3 regions of the Vibrio sp. ED004 genome follow, and region 2 is predicted to be linked to each of the others. Evidence: predicted binding sites of a transcription regulator. Region 2 holds the regulator's gene; each other region holds the start of a gene.
What was found. Region 2 encodes CRP, which controls carbon source genes, mostly activating them, when cyclic AMP is high. Its sites were predicted from a motif close to TGTGANNNNNNTCACA; they were not measured.

Region 1: a site for CRP is predicted at 2,373-2,388, ahead of rppH (RNA pyrophosphohydrolase). Genes of this name have one in related genera too.
Region 3: a site for CRP is predicted at 2,537-2,552, ahead of udp (uridine phosphorylase). Genes of this name have one in related genera too.

Annotation. Positions count from the first base shown of each region.
Region 1 is NZ_CP066149.1:2,385,394-2,389,673, reverse strand. Features, by position in the region: gene ptsP (phosphoenolpyruvate--protein phosphotransferase) at 1-1,700, opposite strand, end outside; gene rppH (RNA pyrophosphohydrolase) at 1,703-2,221, opposite strand; gene mutH (DNA mismatch repair endonuclease MutH) at 2,838-3,503, shown strand; gene ITG10_RS10760 (DUF6482 family protein) at 3,572-3,883, opposite strand; gene ITG10_RS10755 (hypothetical protein) at 4,076-4,280, opposite strand, start outside.
Region 2 is NZ_CP066149.1:1,398,711-1,402,990, forward strand. Features, by position in the region: gene ITG10_RS06295 (hydrolase) at 1-687, shown strand, start outside; gene ITG10_RS06300 (YheU family protein) at 817-1,029, shown strand; gene ITG10_RS06305 (phosphoribulokinase) at 1,107-1,976, shown strand; gene crp (cAMP-activated global transcriptional regulator CRP) at 2,216-2,848, shown strand; gene ITG10_RS06315 (DUF1338 domain-containing protein) at 3,034-3,825, opposite strand; gene astD (succinylglutamate-semialdehyde dehydrogenase) at 4,040-4,280, opposite strand, start outside.
Region 3 is NZ_CP066149.1:3,001,928-3,006,207, reverse strand. Features, by position in the region: gene ITG10_RS13555 (methyl-accepting chemotaxis protein) at 1-101, shown strand, start outside; gene ITG10_RS13550 (DUF1887 family protein) at 299-1,465, shown strand; gene udp (uridine phosphorylase) at 1,678-2,436, opposite strand; gene ITG10_RS13540 (zinc/cadmium/mercury/lead-transporting ATPase) at 2,718-4,280, opposite strand, start outside.

The DNA.
Region 1 (4,280 bases), 990 kb from region 2:
TCGAGCTCTTGAGCACCGGAGATCATCGGTAGCAGAATACTTAGGTTGTGGCTCTCACAACTCGCACGCAGCATGGCACGCAGTTGAATAATAAAGATGTCAGGATGATCGAGCGTAAAACGAATACCACGCCAACCAAGAAATGGGTTGTCCTCTTCAATCGGAAAATAAGGTAAGGCCTTATCACCACCGATATCGAGCGTACGCATCACCACTTGTTTCTCTGGATAACTTGCCAACACAGATCGGTACTGCTTGAACTGTTCGTCCTCTGACGGGAATCTCTGCTGCAACAAGAAAGAGATTTCAGTTCGATACAGCCCTACTCCATCAACCCCTTGGTTGATAGCAATGTTCGTATCGGCACTCAAACCCGCATTAAGCAGAATCTCGACCTGCTTGTCGTCTTGCGTTTTTGCCGGAAGGTACAGTTCGCGATTGACCATAGAGGAGAGCTCACTCTCTTCTAAAATCAGCCCACGATACTCTTTGAGCAGATTTTTAGTCGGCTCAATGAAGATCTCACCGCTATACCCATCAACAATCGCTCGCTTACCATTGGCTTGAGCTAGATTGAGATTTACTCCCATGACAGAAGGAATGCCAAGAGCCCGAGATAAAATCGCTGCGTGCGAGTTCGCCGCCCCTTCCAAGGAAATAACGGCCAATAGCTTTTCTTTTGGAATAGACGCTAAGACCGAAGCGGTTAATTCACGAACCACTAAAATAATCGGCTTATCTAACGTGCGAAGTTCATGTTCAGAGTTGTGGAGAAAATAGAGTAGCCTTTGCCCGAGCTCTCGAATGTCTTGTGCTCTCTCGCGAAGGTACACATCGGACATACGAGCAAAGCGATTCGAGTAGCTTTCAACCACCTGTCTTAATGCCCAGTCGGCCTTATCGCCTTTCTGGATTTGGCTTTTCAGATCCTTACGCAACATCGGATCATTGAGTAAGTGAGTAAACAGGTCAAAGATCGCCAACGCGTCTTTATTGATTTCGCTATCTAAGCGCTTTCGCATGCGCTTAAAATCGTTGAGGGCGTTTTCAACCGCTACCGCCAACAACTCATGCTCTCTTTCAACATTAAGCGTTGAAGCGGGATAAACATCGGTTAATTCAGGTTGCGTGTTGTCCCACCATAAATCACCAATCGCCACGCCCGATGAAGCGGCAATACCTTTAGTTGCAGGTAGCTTCTGTTGTTCTAATAACCAATGACCTTGAGTTTGGGCGTGCGCCACAATAACCGCAAGTTGCGCAGAGAGCGTGACAAGGAAGGATTCTTCCATCTCACTAAATAAACGAGGCGTCTTCTGTTGAATGACCAATACACCAAGCACTTGCTTGCGGTGGATGATCGGAGTACCGAGAAAGGAGTGATAGACGTTTTCTCCAAGCTCTGGAAAAAACTTATAAGCAGGGTGAGCAGACGCTTGTGCAAGGTTGATAGGTTCCGCACTTCGCTTAACAAGGCCAACCAGACCTTCATCAAAACCAATGTGGATACTATTGCCTTCAAAGATCAGGCCTTGAGTTGCCATCAACTCAAGGCGCTGCATATCATTATTGGCTAAATACACGGTGCAACATTCCGTCTGCATCGCACTGCATGTCTCTTTAACTAAAATATCAAGTGCCGTCGACACATCTTCAACTCTTGATACGTGTTCAACTATTTCCCTTAGTTGACTGAGCATGCTTAACCTCTACGCAATTTGCGTTTTCCTTTTGTTTTTCGCTCTTTAAACGGCATTGCTAAAGATGCGAATTCTTTCATCGCTCGACGGTAAACATCTCGCTTAAAAGAAACAACTTGTCGAACTGGGTACCAGTAACTCACCCAACGCCAACCATCAAACTCAGGTGTACTTCCACGCTGCATATTGATACGCGATTCATCGCAATCTAAGCGCAAAAGGAACCACTTCTGTTTTTGTCCAATACAGACAGGTTTCGAATCCCATCGAACCAGTCGTTTGGGTAGCTTATAGCGTAACCAATGACGACTTGTCGCGACGATCTTTACATCCTTTTTAGTAAGGCCAACCTCTTCATACAACTCTCGGTACATTGCCTGTTCCGGAGTCTCACCTTCATCTATTCCCCCTTGAGGAAATTGCCATGAATGTTGTCCGTATCGTTTAGCCCAGAAGACCTGACCATGGTTGTTACAGATTACAATACCAACATTTAATCGGTAACCATCGCCATCTATCACTGGCCAACCTCTATCTAAATTTTTAATTACACTGATTTTTCCACATATCCCCAATCGGAGCAAACTTAGTGACGTGATAAGCGCTATATTTATGAATATTAACTAAGAATATGGATAAGTTTTGTTCAAAATTTAGTTACCCACACAATAGTGAGACATAGACCACATTTATTCACCTTTTCTGTGAATAACTATGTGAAGAATTACCCGCAATCGTTTTTTTTAATCCATAGATTCATCAACACCAAAAACAACAAATCAACAGAAACCATTTTATCTTTATATAAATCAGTGCATTAAAATATAATTTTGGTTTTAAAAAACATTTGAAATGTAAAAGATCTTTCAGAAACCTGACATGGTTAAAGATCAACCACTCCGATGTTTATCCACACTAGTAAGTGAAAGATTCATTTTACCCCCCATTTGGCAAGCATTTTATCCACCATAAACCCCTGTTTATTTATCCACTAAATTAATATTTCAATTAATTACCTTTATGTCCTGTGGATAACCCTGACTTTGATCCCTTTTCTTGTAGGGAGATCATTTCTTAACCAGTCGTCATTTGGTGACAAGTTCTGATAAAATCGTTTTTTTGATCATACCTTTTATTATGAAACCAGAACCACAAACACAACAAGAGCTGTTAGACAGGGCCTATGCGATTGCAGGAATGACTTTCAAAGAGCTCGCTGACGAAGCCGAGATGGTCATGCCAAACGATCTTAAACGTGATAAAGGCTGGGTTGGACAACTGCTGGAATGGCACTTAGGGGCACCAGCAGGCAGTAAGCCAGAACAAGATTTTGCCAAGCTCGGTATCGAGCTAAAAAGCATTCCAATTGGCTACTCTGGAAAGCCGCTCGAAACCACCTTTGTTTGCGTCGCACCATTAATGGGTGTGCAAGGCATCACGTGGGAAACCAGTCACGTTCGTAATAAGCTATCCAAGGTATTGTGGATCCCTGTCGAGGGAGAAAGAGAGATCCCATTGGCAGAAAGGCATGTAGGCTCCCCATTATTGTGGACACCAAGTGAGGCTGAAGATGAGCTGCTAAAAAGGGATTGGGAAGAACTGATGGAGTTGATCGTGTTGGGCAATGTTGAACAGATAACAGCAAGACACGGTGAAGCGCTGCATCTACGACCAAAAGCCGCCAATAGCCGAGTGTTAACGGAAGCTTATGGTGCGAGTGGAAAACCCATCAAAACTAAACCGCGTGGTTTTTACCTAAGAACTCAATTCACCCACAAATTGCTGACGACACACTACGCATAGGTCGCTTAACGCACTTCAAAGATCGGATGATCAATGTGTTATCAACCGTCGGTAATAAGAAGCGAGTTCTAATGAGGTTTGAGCGCCAGTTCAATATCGCAGTAGCTTTGGCTTGGTTCATTGCCAAACTCATCATACGCGTTGTGCAAGCGAAGGTAGGCCTTTTCAAAGCCGAGCCGGAGTAACTCCTCTTTCACTTGATCCAAGGATCCAAAGTGAAGCGGCTCGCCGTCTTGCTTGACCGGTTCTAGCTTGTGTTTGTACTCCACCGCCAATAGATACTCTGAGATATCAGAACAACCAATAACGTACACTTTGGGTGTTTGATAAGAGTCTTTGTGCTCTCCATGTAACCACATGTCTAATTGATGCTTTTGCATAGCCGGCCTCCCTTGCTCTCTAAAGCTTAGTAGAACTATTTACCTTTACTAGATAACGACTTAAAAAAGCAAAAAAGAGAAGCAAGAGCTTCTCTTTTTTGGCCAGTTCTAGTTCAAAAGCTTGCACTTTCGACGCCATAACTATCACTGTGACTTATCTCTGGGGTTGAACGGTGCCATCAACCCCGCAGATTACGTCGGTATTCGCGAACTTAAGACACGACGAAGGTGACGGACTCGACGTTCAATAGTGACGACTTCTGGTTCAGAAAAACCAATAGGTCGACCGTCAGCTTCAAGACCAATATCTCTTAATAAATGAGTATTGTTCCACGGCAGATCGTATGAACTACGACGAACTTTTCGTTGCCATTCACGCTCTTCACGACGAAGATCG
Region 2 (4,280 bases):
AGAGGCTGTAGCGGAAAACCGAATCGCTTGGCTCGCGCATATCACTCCGGTGAAGTTGAAGACGCTCGCTTCTTCCTCAGGCATCTACACGCTCAGTTTCCCAATAACCCAAAGGTGGCGGTTGGCATCTCCTTGGGAGGAAACATGTTGGCAAACTATTTGGCGGAATACGCAGATGACCCACTGTTGTCAGCAGCAACAATAGTCTCCGCCCCCTTTGACTTGGCCTGTTGTTCAAGTCGCATAGAACGCGGATTCTCGAAGCTCTATAAGAAGTACCTGCTTAATTCACTCAAATCGAATGCGTTGAAAAAGGTGAAGCTGTTGCAAGAGAAACTCGGCATCACGGCTGAATCCATCAAGAAGATCGACAAGCTGTATGAGTTTGATGAACGAATTACTGCGCCCCTGCACGGCTTCAAAAACGCGCAAGACTACTACGCACAGTGCTCCGCTCTTCCTAAGCTCAATAAAATCAAACTACCGACACAGATCATTCACGCCAAAGACGATCCTTTCATGACCGATGATGTGATTCCAAAATTCGTTCTACCGGATAACATCGATTATCGCCTATTTCAGAAAGGCGGCCATGTAGGATTTATCACTGGTAGCACACTCAAACCACGATTCTGGTTAGAGGAAGCCTTACCTGCGTATTATGAGAGTATCCAAGGTTCAGCATAACGACGAAGCCTTGCTAAATATAAACGCGAAACCTTGGTAAGATAGCGCAGCCCCAAATTGGGATTGTACTAAAAACATCACTAGACACACTCATCAACATATCAATGAACATAAAAGAGAGAAGTATTTATGATCATCCCATGGCAAGACATCGCGCCAGAGACACTGGAAAACCTCATCAAAGAATTCGTGCTGCGTGAAGGCACAGACTATGGCGACGTTGAGATCTCACTGCAAAGCAAGATTGATCAGGTGAAACATCAATTAGCTTCTGGTGACGTGAGCATCGTGTTTTCCGAACTGCACGAGACCGTTGATATCCAGGTGACAAAACGCTTCTAGGCTGCGCTTAGAAAGGAGCCGTGTTATAGTGGAAAACGATTGCTAACAAGTAAGTTACTCAAACGACAAGGGTTGTCATGTCCGCTAAACATCCAATTATTGCGGTGACGGGTTCATCTGGAGCCGGCACCACCACTACCTCAGAAGCCTTCCGCAAAATGTTCAATATGATGGACGTGAAGGCTGCTTGGGTAGAAGGGGATAGTTTCCACCGATTCACTCGACCAGAAATGGATGTCGAGATCCGCAAGGCGCGCGAGCAAGGTAAGCACATTAGCTACTTTGGTCCACAAGCCAACGACTTTGGTGCATTAGAAGAGTTCTTCCGTCAATACGGGAACGAAGGCACCGGTAAAGTACGTAGTTACCTACACACCTTCGATGAAGCTGTTCCTTATAATCAAATGCCGGGCACCTTCACGCCATGGCAAGATATCCCTGAAAATTCCGATGTGATGTTTTACGAGGGCCTGCACGGCGGTGTCGTTGATGGCGATATCAATGTCTCTCAACACGTCGATCTGCTGATTGGCATGGTGCCTATCGTAAACCTAGAATGGATTCAGAAATTCGTTCGTGACACACGCGATCGTGGCCACTCTCGCGAAGCGGTAATGGACTCTATTGTACGTTCAATGGATGATTACCTTAACTATATTACCCCGCAGTTTTCACGTACGCATATCAACTTTCAGCGTGTTCCAACCGTAGATACATCGAACCCACTCAACGCCAAAGGGATTCCAAGTTTAGACGAAAGCTTCGTAGTTATACGTTTGCGTGGCATCAAAAACGTCGATTTCCCTTACCTTTTGGCAATGATTGACGGCTCATTTATGTCTCGTCATAACACGCTAGTGGTGCCAGGGGGCAAGATGAGTTTTGCTATGGAGCTCATTGTAAGGCCAATCCTACAACAACTCATCGAAACCGGAAAAATAGGTTAACAAAACGACATTCTGGTTGATTACTTTTCATACCGTGATCATGTGCACAATTTTGCGTAAAAAATCGTAGCTTGGTCACGATTAAAATCAAGAAATAGTACCTGAAAAAGGATACTATTCTTAAACGAAACACAAGATAGCTTGCAGCGCTCAACGAGTGCTCTTATCCTACAAGTCAATCCAGGCTTAGCTAAAATACGGAAAGCGGCAAGCATACCCTGCAGAGGAAGTGAGATATTATGGTTCTAGGTAAACCTCAAACCGATCCAACATTAGAGTGGTTCCTTTCACACTGTCATATTCATAAGTACCCTTCAAAAAGTACTTTGATTCATGCTGGTGAAAAGGCAGAAACCTTGTACTACATCGTTAAAGGTTCTGTGGCAGTTCTTATCAAAGACGAAGAAGGTAAGGAAATGATTCTTTCTTACCTAAACCAAGGCGACTTCATCGGTGAGCTAGGCTTGTTCGAAGAAGACCAAGAGCGTACTGCTTGGGTTCGTGCTAAATCTCCTTGTGAAGTAGCTGAAATTTCTTTCAAGAAATTCCGTCAACTTATCCAAGTGAACCCAGACATCCTGATGCGCCTTTCAGCGCAAATGGCAAGCCGCCTACAAGTAACTAGCCAAAAGGTTGGTGACTTAGCGTTCCTTGACGTAACAGGTCGTATCGCTCAAACGCTACTAAACCTAGCGAAACAGCCAGATGCAATGACTCACCCTGACGGCATGCAAATCAAGATCACTCGTCAAGAGATTGGCCAGATCGTTGGTTGTTCTCGTGAGACAGTAGGTCGTATCTTGAAGATGCTAGAAGAGCAGAACCTAATTTCTGCACACGGTAAAACTATCGTGGTATACGGCACTCGTTAATCTCGATTAACTGAGCCAAAAATTTGAAAGCCACCAAATGCAAATTTGGTGGCTTTTTTATTATCTATAAGATTTACAGAGCAGATGCGAGATGCGAATGGAACAATTACAACTTCCAAACGCAAACACTCTCGAAGCGAAGCGTACCCGCATCTTTAGGGCAAAGCTCGTGCTCGAATCTTTCTTTAACCGTTAGTGCTTTCGAAGATCTTGTCCGCCGATGCCGCAACAAAGCCGGTGTAAAGCTCACCATTCGCCATCGCATAACGCTTAGCGAACTCATAGAAGCCTCCAGGAATCATCTCATTGCCTTCAACAAATGAAACTGGGACTTTGTCTGCCATTGTTGATGATTGCTCTAATAAGACCTCTGGAGAGCCTTTAACCTCACCACCAGATGCATTGATAGTGAAACCCGATTCGATCAGATAGTCATTCACGGCCTGAACTTCATCAAAGGCGTTAAGTTGATTTACGCTCACCGTAAAGTGGTTGGCACCGTAACCATGGGCCGCTAACCAAGACGCGTATTCACTCTCTTTTGCCAGCACTTGGAAATCTGCGAAGCTTAAATCCCAAAGGCGTCCGCCAAACAGGAATTCATGACCTTGCAGCTTGCTTGCATCGACTTGCTCAACGAGCTTAGCAACGATCTGTTGTAGCTCACTTGAGCACTCTTCTACCTTCAACTCACTGATGAACACTTTCGGCTGTTTTAGATCTGGATGCTCGTAATGCTTCGCGACTAGCTTCTTGCTCTCAAATAAGTAATCGCCACACGCTTTATAACCTAGCTCAAGAAAAGGCTTAGCCAGTGTTTCAATACCCAGCGGAGCTACATTGAAAGTACGCAGTGCAATATGATCGTTAATCAGCGCTTCATCTTCCTTCAGCAAGTGGTGTACTTTCTCAGCCGATGGACAAAGCCTATGAATGTAATCATCCCATAGTGATTTAAAGAGTAGATCGGGCGTCATGGTGACTCCTTGTCAGAGGTTCTAGCAAGCTAGTAATATGGATTAGAAAGGGAGAGGCTGGACATAGAGTCAGCAGCCATCAGCCTGTGACATACTTGTTCTATTATTATCTACCGCCCAATCTTGATGCTGAGCGTGGTTAAAATAAGGAAGCGATACGCCGCTTCCTTATCTCATAACTAATGAATGAGCCTTAGCTCAATATCAATCTAAACTACAGCTCGATACCTGGGCTAAACGTAGCTGGCAGTTGAGTTTCACCACCTTCCATTGAAGCCATTGGGTAAGCACAGTAGTCCGCCGCATAGTAAGCACTTGGGCGTAGGTTGCCAGAAGCACCCGGACCACCAAATGGTGCATCACCACTTGCGCCTGTGAGTTGGCGGTTACGGTTAACAATACCCGCGCGGATATGGTCAACGAAGTATTCCCATTCAGAATCGTCTGTCGATACT
Region 3 (4,280 bases), 1.6 Mb from region 2:
ATAAGAGTTACCAAGCGATGTCATCAATTGCAGAAGCCAGCCAAAACCTAACGATTCTGGCAAATCAGCAAGGTGATTTAGTACATCAATTCAAACTATAGATAAATGAAGAATCGATAGATATTTAGTGAGATTCTTGAGACTTCTTACCCAATAGTGGTAACTAATTGAGCTAGGGCAACTTTTATCAAGGGTTGCCCTTGTTTTTTATGAGCTTTGTCATTATATGATTATTAAGGCTTGCTGCTTCCCGTTTTTTCTTTCACCTTTATGAGCGAGCCGCTATTAAGGAATTTATATGGCTGTTCATGTTGGCATTATCGATCAAGACCCCATTCGCTTGCTCACCCCTCTACTTGATAACCGAACGGTCAGCACTCACATCGTGTTTATCGGCGACAAAAATCAAGTCAGTATGTACAAACGTTTAGACAGCGTTTTGCAGAAGCGCGACATTACCAGTGAGTTTTTCGAAATTCCGACCATCGTAAACACGTCCGTTATTAAAGAATCTATCCAAACTCTTGCCGAAGACCTCAAAGCACGCGGCCAAGAAGTGAAGCTCAACGCGAGTTGTGGCCTACGTCACCGCCTACTTTCTGTTTACGAAGTATTCCGTACTTACCACTGGCCAATCTTCGTGGTTGAACCAAACAGTGACAAACTTTGCTGGTTGTACCCTAATGGCAAAGAAGACGCACAAGTTCAAGACCGCATTACTATCGACGACTACCTAACAGTATTTGGTGCTCGTGGTGAATTCAGCGATGTACAGCTGTCTCCGCAACTTGATCAGAAACTTTATGAACTGGGTGAACGTTGGGCAAGTAACGCACTCGAATTAGGCCCTGGCCTTGCGACCTTGAACTACCTAGCAACGACCTGTCGTAAAGAACAGAAACTTGATGTTGGACTATCTGAGAAGCAACAAGGCTACCGTGAACTGAACATGCTGTTGAGTGATTTAGTTGAAGCTAAGATTGCGACGTACGACAACGGTATTTTGACCTTTGCCAACGAAGACGCGCGACGCTTCTCAAACGGTGAATGGTTAGAAACTCTGGTTCATAGCACAGTGAAACAAATCCAAGATGACATGCCGACTATCCAAGACCGTTCGTTGAATGTTCAGGTATACCGTCAACTTGGTGAGCGTGAGGTTCGAAACGAGCTTGACGTAGCATCAGTGGTGAACAATAAGCTACATATCATCGAATGTAAGACCAAAGGTATGCGTGACGATGGTGATGACACCTTATACAAACTGGAATCGCTGAGAGACCTGCTGGGTGGCCTACAAGCTCGTGCAATGCTAGTAAGCTTCCGCCCTCTTCGTCATAACGATATCACGCGAGCAGAAGATCTTGGTCTTGCACTGATTGGCCCTGACGAACTGAAAGATCTTAAAACACACCTAACGGCATGGTTTACGGCTGCTGGCGGTAATGAAGATTTAGAGTACTAACAACCAATAGACTCTAAGAGTCAGACTCTCTTAAGCAAATCTAAAAAAGGCGAATGACCATTAAGTCACTCGCCTTTTTTGTTGTCTGTTTTCTCTATTGATTACTTTCAGACGGCACATAAAAAATGGCCGCATCATACGATGCGGCCATTTTCAAAATTTAATGTCACTTGAAGACTTAATGCTCTCTAAAACTCAGAGCACTTTAAGACTTAAAGCATTTTACGAGCGGCTTCTACAACCACTTTGATTGAACGTGCTTCAGTTACTTTTAGTGTATCGTGATCAGGCGTCTCTTTTTGAGTACGGTTGATGATTACACCCGCAACACAACCTGCTTTCAGACCAGAACTTGCACACATAGTTAACAGCGTTGCAGATTCCATCTCAAAGTTTAGAACGCCCATGTCTTGCCACTCTTGCATAGAACCTTGGAAACGCTTAACAACGCGACCAGAGAACGTATCGTAACGCTCTTGACCAGGGTAGAAAGTGTCACTTGAAGCTGTTACACCCATGTGAACTGCAGCGCCAGACTCTTCAACTGCTGCTTTCATTGCTGTTGCCACTTCGAAGTCAGCTACTGCAGGGAACTCCATTGGAGCAAAGTGCAGGCTAGCGCCGTCTAGACGAACAGAACCAGTTGAAACAATCATGTCACCCACGTTTACGTGAGGTTGGATAGCACCAGTAGTACCAACACGAAGGAAAGTGCGCACACCCAGTTGAGCTAGCTCTTCTACAGCGATAGAAGTAGATGGACCACCGATACCTGTTGAACATACAACAACTGGCTTGCCGTCTAGTTCTGCGCGGTAAAGTGTGTATTCACGATGGCTAGCAAGAAATACTGGATTCTCCATCTCTTCTGCAATTTTTTGTACACGAGCAGGATCACCAGGGATGATCGCAAGAGTAGCACCGTTAAGATCTGCTTCAGTAACACCTAAATGGAAAACAGCTTGAGACATAGTTCGCTCCTTTTGGCTTATTGGGCTTTTTACCCTTATTTAAGCTCATAGTAAATTCGTGGGGTACGAACACACTCTAACCAAGCTCACCACAAAATGAAGTGACAGCCGTCACATGAATGATCGCAACAAGTTTTCAAGTTTCACGAAAAACCGATTGGCATCACAAAAATAAGCAATCCATACGCCTGTGTTGCATACTAATGAGACAAAAAGCGCCTTTAACGTATTACCGCAAAAGGCGCTTTTTATTAAGAATGCTCTATGTCGGTGAGCTCGATTTAATCCGCTTTAGATTTGAATCGAAGCAGACGCAATGCGTTCAATGTGACCAATGCAGTTGCACCACTATCGGCTAACACTGCAACCCACAGACCGGTAATACCGAACAAGCTCGTCACCAAGAACACACCTTTCAAACCGAGCGCGAGAGCCACGTTTTGACGAATATTATTCATGGTTGCTTGCGATAGCTCAATCATCGCTGGCAGTTCCGTTAAGCGGTTATGAGTCAGGGCTGAATCCGCCGTTTCCAAGGCAACATCAGTCCCTCCGCCCATCGCGATACCCACGTTGGCGGTTTTCATCGCTGGCGCATCATTGATGCCATCACCGACCATCGCAACGTGCGATTGTTGAGAAAGCTCTTCAACATAAGATACTTTGTCGCTTGGAAGTAGGCTCGCCTTGTACTGCATACCTATCTTGCTACTTATAGCAGCCGCACTGCGTGGGTTGTCACCCGTCAGTATGATAGATTGAATACCCAAGTCGTTAAGTCGCTCAATCGCAACCTTAGCGTCACTGCGTAACGTATCTTGCCACGCAATCAAACCAATCGGTGTAACTTGATCTACTGACTCTTCTTGATGCTTAAACTCTAAAGCAATAACAACCGTCTTGCCCTCGCCTTCTAGATCTTCTACCTGAGACATAACCTCAGTATCAAGATCGAAAGTCACTTTAGAAGGTGCTAGAACTTGGTATTTAATACCATCGACATCACCTTCCACACCGCTACCAATCAGCGCTTTCTTGTTGTGCGATTCTGGGATCTCAATATTCAGCTCTGTTACTTTCGCCACTAGCGATTGCGCCAATGGATGAGTAGAGCCGACTTCGATAGCACCAACCACACGAAGCATCGCGTCTTGTTGCCACCCTGACAGTACCTGAATATCGGTTACCTGAGGTTTACCCTCAGTCAGTGTACCCGTCTTATCAAACGCAATGGTTTGAATCTTACCAAGCTGCTCTAGTGCTGCGCCGCCTTTAATTAGCGCGCCACGTTTTGCTGCTGCCGCTAAGCCGGAAGTAATAGCTGCTGGAGTCGAGATAACCAAGGCACACGGACAAGCAATCAACAATAACGCTAGACCACGGTATACCCATGTTTCCCAAGGTTGAGCAAACAACAGTGGCGGCGTGATAATCACCAACAAGGCAACCAACATCATTAACGGCGTGTACCAACGGCTGAACTTATCAAGGAAACGTTCCAGCGGTGCTTTACGAGATTCCGCCTCTTCAATCAGGTGAAGAATACGGTCAATCGCATTTTCACCTTGCTTAGAGGTGATAGTAATACGCACAACTTTATCGACTACCACAGCGCCCGCCATGATGCTGTTACCTTCGATGTGTTCAACCGGAACAGATTCACCAGTTAACGCACTTTCATCAAAGCTCGCTGCGTCAGTCATCAGTTGACCATCAGCAGGCAAGCGAGAACCCGCTGCCACTTCAATGACATCACCAGGGACAAGTTCGCTTACCGCCACCTCAACACGTTCACCGTTGATAATCTTGGTCGCATTCTCTGGCACTAATGCCATTAAAGCTTG